One region of the Streptomyces sp. NPDC044063 genome, then DNA from elsewhere that is predicted to be linked to it. Evidence: riboswitches for the same ligand, from Rfam matches in the RefSeq annotation. Region 1 holds a riboswitch; the other holds the start of a gene.
What was found. Region 1 has a riboswitch for S-adenosylmethionine ahead of thrC (threonine synthase). Riboswitches for the same ligand answer to the same signal wherever they lie in the genome.
Positions count from the first base shown of each region.

Region 2: another riboswitch for S-adenosylmethionine. It lies ahead of AC07BS_RS18470 (aminotransferase class V-fold PLP-dependent enzyme); the one in region 1 lies ahead of thrC (threonine synthase).

Region 1 covers NZ_JBWKFM010000003.1:259,771-262,821, forward strand. The annotation lists gene AC07BS_RS06390 (MoaD/ThiS family protein) at 152-427, opposite strand; gene thrC (threonine synthase) at 510-1,808, opposite strand; SAM riboswitch class I at 1,826-1,969, opposite strand; gene AC07BS_RS06400 (glucosyl-3-phosphoglycerate synthase) at 2,168-3,051, shown strand, end outside.
Region 2 covers NZ_JBWKFM010000013.1:183,589-186,639, reverse strand. The annotation lists gene qcrB (cytochrome bc1 complex cytochrome b subunit) at 1-264, shown strand, start outside; gene trpD (anthranilate phosphoribosyltransferase) at 420-1,484, shown strand; SAM riboswitch class IV at 1,572-1,688, shown strand; gene AC07BS_RS18470 (aminotransferase class V-fold PLP-dependent enzyme) at 1,847-3,051, shown strand, end outside.

The sequences.
Region 1 (3,051 bases):
GACGGGTTCTCATATGCGTTCGGTGCTGACACCGGAGGGGGAACGCCTCAACTCTATCGCGCTTCAACAGACGGAATCGCCCCGTCCGTTTTACGGGCGGGGCGATTCCGGGGATATGCAGAGGAACTCTGAGAAAAGCTCAGGCCAAAGGTCAGCCTCCGGCGACCGCCGGAATGATCGAGACGCCGGCGCCGTCGGGCGTCGCCGCCTCCAGGCCGCCCTCGAAGCGGACGTCGTCGTCGTTCACATAGACGTTGACGAACCGGCGCAGCTTCCCGGCGTCGTCCAGCACCCGCGCGGCGATGCCGGGGTGGTTCGCCTCAAGGGAGGCGATGACCTCGCGGAGGGTCGCCCCGTCGGCGGGCACCTCGGCCCGGCCGCCGGTGTACGTACGCAGGATGGTGGGAATGCGAACGGAAACGCTCATGGTGGAGTCACCTCATGAGTCGGGAAGTCGGGAAGGGACGGGAGGAAGGAACGGGAGGAAGGCAGAGGGGCGGGAGAGGGCGTCAGTCGCCGGCGCCGGCGAGACCCGCCGCGCGGAACGCCTCCAGCGACGGCCGGATCGTCGCCGTCGGCCCCGCCGTCACGGCGTCGAGGGTCTTGAGCCCGTCCCCCGTGTTGAGGACGACGGTGGTGAGCGACGGGTCGAGCACGCCGTCCTCCAGCAGCTTCCGCGTCACGCCCACCGTCACGCCGCCCGCCGTCTCGGCGAAGATGCCCTCCGTGCGCGCCAGCAGCCCGATGGCGTCCACGATCCGCGCGTCGTCGACGTCCTCGACGGCGCCGCCCGTGCGCCGCGCGATGTCCAGGACGTACGGCCCGTCGGCGGGGTTGCCGATCGCGAGGGACTTCGCGATGGTGTCGGGCTTCACCGGGCGGACCACGTCGTGGCCGTCCTTGAAGGCCCGCGAAACCGGGGAGCAGCCCTCGGCCTGCGCACCGAAGATCTTGTACGGGCGGTCCTCGACGAGGCCGAGGGCGATGAGCTCCTTCAGCCCCTTGTCGATCTTCGTCAGCTGTGAGCCCGAGGCGACCGGCACCACGATCTGGTCCGGGAGGCGCCAACCCAGCTGCTCGCAGATCTCGTAGGCGAGGGTCTTGGAGCCCTCGCCGTAGTAGGGGCGGAGGTTGACGTTGACGAAGCCCCAGCCCTCGCCGAGCGGGTCGCCGATGAGCTCGCTGCAGAAGCGGTTGACGTCGTCGTAGGTGCCCTCGATGCCGACGAGATCGCCGCCGTAGACGGCGGCCATGACGACCTTCCCGGCCTCCAGGTCGTGCGGGATGAAGACGCAGGAGCGGAAGCCGGCCCGGGCGGCGGCGGCGCCGACCGCGCCCGCGAGGTTGCCGGTCGAGGAGCAGGACAGGGTGGTGAAGCCGAAGGCGCGGGCGGCCTCGACGGCGATGGCGACGACGCGGTCCTTGAAGGAGTGCGTGGGGTTGCCGGAGTCGTCCTTGATGTACAGCCCGCCGGTCACGCCGAGCTCGCGGGCGAGGTTGTCGGCCTTGACCAGCCGGGTGAAGCCCGGGTGGAGGCCGGGCTTGCCGGCCACGTCGGCGGGTACGGGCAGCAGGGGGGCGTAGCGCCAGATGCTGGGCGGGCCGGCCTCGATGCGGCGGCGGAGCGCCTCGGGGTCACCGGCGGGCAGCTCGTACGCCACTTCCAGCGGCCCGAAGCAGGAGGCGCAGGCGAAGACGGGCCCGAGGTCGAAGCGCTCGCCGCACTCGCGGCAGGAGAGCGCGACGGCGGGGCCGAAAGCGGAGGGTGCGGGTACGACGGTACGACTTTCAACGGCTTCGACAGCCATGGAGGCGAGGCCCTTTCTCCTCATCTTCCTCGCGGCGAACGTCACCACGAGACGGAATTGGCACCTTCCCCGCCGGGAGCCTCGCGTCGGATGACCGAGTACCGGCTGGAGGGTTGCCGGGGCTTCAACGGGCCGTGTCCCTCTGCCCCTCTGGATGAGCGGTATGGCCCGGGCGCGGCCCGGGCGTTTGTGCGCGCGACGACCCCCGACATAGGACGGCCGTCCGCGTTGTTCAAGACTGTAACGGAAGGGACGGCCCGCTTCGAGGGCCCGTCCGCACCGCGAGATGCGTCATGGGACGCGTCCGAGATGCGTCACGAATGCGTCATCGCGACGATCGACACCGAGGAGTCATGCACGTGCTGGAAGAGGTGGAGCGCTGGCTGGCCCGGCGGTCCTGGACCGCCGCCGACCGTCCGCTCGACCAGCTGCTCGCCGCGAAACGCGACACGGGCACCACCGTCAGCGTCGTGCTGCCGGCGCTCGACGAGGAGGCGACCGTCGGCGAGATCGTGGCGACGATCCGCCGCGAGCTGATGTCGGACGCCGTGCCGCTGGTCGACGAGCTGGTGGTGGTGGACTCGGGGTCCACCGACCGCACGGCCGAGGTCGCCGCGGCGGCCGGGGCCCGGGTGGTGCACCGGGACGAGATCCTGCCCCGGCTGCCCACGCTGCCCGGCAAGGGCGAGGTGCTGTGGCGGTCGCTGCTGGCCACCACCGGTGACGTCGTGTGCTTCGTCGACGCGGACCTGAGGGACTTCTCCCCCGCGTTCGTCTCGGGGATCGTCGGGCCGCTGCTGACCGACCCGGACGTGCATTTCGTCAAGGCGATGTACGACCGTCCGCTCGGCGAGGCCCCGGGCCAGGGCGGACGGGTGACCGAGCTGGTGGCGCGCCCGCTGCTCAACCTCCACTGGCCGCGGCTGGCGGGCTTCGTGCAGCCGCTGGGCGGCGAGTACGCGGCCCGCCGCGAGCTGCTGGAGCGGCTGCCGTTCCCGGTGGGGTACGGCGTCGAGCTGGGTCTGCTGGTGGACGCGCTGCACACGGTGGGCCTGGACGCGCTCGCCCAGGTGGACGTCGGGGTACGCAAGCACCGGCACCAGGACGGCCGGGCCCTGGGCCGGATGGCGGCCGCGATCTACCGCACCGCGCAGCTCCGGCTGGCCCGCGGCCATCTGGTGCGTCCGGTGCTCACCCAGTTCGAGCGCACCGCGGAGGGCTTCGTGCCGCGGACGTACCCGGT
Region 2 (3,051 bases), on a different contig from region 1:
ATCAAGCGCCTGCCGCACGGTGAGTTCGTCGAGGTCCACGAGCCGCTCTCGCAGGAGCAGCTGCACACGCTCACCGCGCACGAGCAGCCGCGCCCGCTGGAGCTGGAGCCCGAGGTGGACGAGAACGGCGTCGCCCGCAAGGTGACGGCGTCCCAGAAGCTCCGCGTGAAGCTCTCCCAGGGCTTCTACGGCGAGGGGAAGCAGATCCCCAAGGCCACCGCGGAGGAGTACCAGGAGATCACCAGCGGCCACGGCCACCACTGATCCCCGCCCGCTGATCACTGATCGCCACGGCAAGAGCCCCGTCCTCTCCCGGACGGGGCTCTTCGCCGTCCCGGGACCTGGATAGGCTTGACCGGAACAAGCAGTGGGCCCGGCACAGCGGGTCCACCGGCGACCGACCACCAGGAGTGTGGACCATGAACGTTGCGACCCCGGCAGGCGGCGAGCGCTCGGTGGCCACGTCCTGGCCGGGCGTCCTGGAGGCCCTGCTGAACCGGGTGGACCTGACCGCCGACGAGACCGCCTGGGCCATGGACCGCATCATGCGCGGCGAGGCCACCGACGCCCAGATCGCCGGGTTCGCGGTGGCGCTGCGCGCCAAGGGCGAGACGGTCGCCGAGATCGCCGGCCTGGTCCGCACGATGTACGCGCACGCCAACCTCATCGAGGTGCCGGGCCCCAGCGTGGACATCGTGGGCACCGGCGGCGACAACGCCCGGACCGTCAACATCTCCACCATGTCCTCGATCGTGGTGGCCGGCACCGGCGCGAAGGTGGTCAAGCACGGCAACCGCGCCGCCTCGTCCGCCAGCGGCGCCTCCGACGTGCTGGAGAAGCTGGGGGTCAATCTGGACCTCACCCCGAAGCGGGTGGTGGAGGTGGCCGAGGAGGCCGGCATCACCTTCTGCTTCGCCGTGAAGTTCCACCCGGCGCTGCGCCATGTCGCCCCAGCCCGCCGGGAGCTGGGCATCCGCACCACGTTCAACGTCCTGGGCCCGCTGACCAACCCGGCGCGGGTACGGGCGCAGGCCACGGGCGTCGCGGACGCGCGGATGGCGCCGATCCTGGCCGGGGTGCTCGCCGAGCGCGGCTCGTCCGCGCTGGTCTTCCGCGGCGACGACGGCCTGGACGAGCTGACCACCACCGCCACGTCGAGGGTGTGGGTCGTGCGCGACGGCGCCGTGCGCGAGGAGGCCTTCGACCCCCGGGAGGTGGGGATCGACCTGGTGCCGGTGGAGGCCCTGCGGGGCGCCGACGCCTCGTACAACGCCGATGTCGCCCGGCGGCTGCTCGCGGGGGAGACCGGGCCGGTGCGCGACGCGGTGCTGCTCAACTCGGCGGCCGCGCTGGTCGCGCTGTCGCCGGCGGACGCCCCGCTGGCGGAGCAGATCCGCGCGCAGCTGGCGCGGGCGGCCGAGTCGATCGACTCCGGCGCGGCCCGGCGGGTGCTCGAGCGCTGGGTCTCGGCCAGCAACGCCTGAGCGACTCCGGGGGATGTGACGGGGGCGCGGTCCGCGATGCGGACCGCGCCCTTGCGCGTGGAAGATCGTGTGGCATGATGCTGGGCAGGTCACGAGTGACAGCGCTTCGGCCCCGGCCTGCTGTCCGGCAACCCTCCTTCCGTGGCGGGGTGCCCCGGGTGATGACCGGGCCGCAGGCAGTGAGGTCTGCGGCAAGCGCGGATCCCTCGCCAGGGATCCTGGTTGCCGAGGGAGTTCCTTCCATGACGCAGCGAATGCGATAGGGCCGCAGCGGCCCCTTCTCCGGTACGTCCGTGCCGCCCCCGTCCGCCGGTGGGCGCGCGCGTCTCCTCCTCCTCTCATCCCCGCCGGGAGAATTCGCCATGTCAGCATGCCCTGCCGCCGTCCTGCCCGCCACCGCCGAACCGCTGCCCGTGCTGGGCCGGGACGTCCGGGTCCCGCTCGTCACCGGCGGCGACGTGCCGTACGCCGCCCTCGACTACGCCGCCAGCGCCCCGGCGTTGCAGCGGGTCTGGGACGACGTCGCCGCCTACGCGCCCTACTACGGCAGCGTCCACCGGGGCGCCGGGTACCTCTCGCAGCTGTCCACCGACCTCTTCGAGAACAGCCGGGCCGCGGTGGCCGGCTTCCTGGGCTGCCGGCCGGACGACCAGGTGCTGTTCACCCGGTCCACCACCGACTCGCTCAACCTGCTGGCGGCCGTGCTGCCCGCCGGCTGCCGGGTGTTCGTCTTCGAGACCGAGCACCACGCGGCCCTGCTGCCCTGGACGCGCCGCCCGGAGGTGGCCGTGACCGTCCTGGGCGCCCCGCGCTCGCCCGGCGAGGCGGTCGAGGCGCTGGAGCGGGCGCTCGCCGACCGTGAGCCGTACGGCCCGGCGCTGGTCTGTGTGACGGGTGCCTCCAATGTGACCGGTGAGCTGTGGCCGGTCCGGGAGCTGGCGGCGGCCGCGCACGCGCACGGCGCGCGGATCGTGCTGGACGCGGCGCAGCTGGCTCCCCATCACCCGGTGGACGTGGCCGCGCTGGACGTCGACTGGGTCGCCTTCTCCGGGCACAAGCTCTACGCGCCGTTCGGCTCCGGGGTGCTGGCCGGCCGCGCGGACTGGCTGCGGGACGCCGAGCCGTACCTGGCGGGCGGCGGCGCCAGCCGTTCCGTGGTGCGCGGGACGGACGGCGCGGTGGCGGTCGAGTGGCACGGGACCGAGGCCCGGCACGAGGCCGGGTCGCCCAACGTCATCGGCGCCTACGCCATCGCCTCCGCCTGCCGGGCGCTCCAGGAGGCGGGCTTCGAGCGGCTGGTGGAGCGCGAGCGGGAGCTCCTCGCCCGGGTGCGCGCGGGGCTGGCCGCGGTGCCCGGGGTACGGGTGCTGTCGCTGTTCGGCGACGACGCCCCGCGGGTGGGCGTGCTCTCCTTCGTCGTGGAGGGCTGGAACAGCTCGCACTTCGCGGCGGCCCTGTCCGCCGAGTACGGCATCGGGGTGCGCGACGGCCTTTTCTGCGCCCATCCGCTGGTCCGGACGCTGCTGGGCGGCGAGCGGGACGAGCCCGGCGCCTGCGGGGAGGCGGA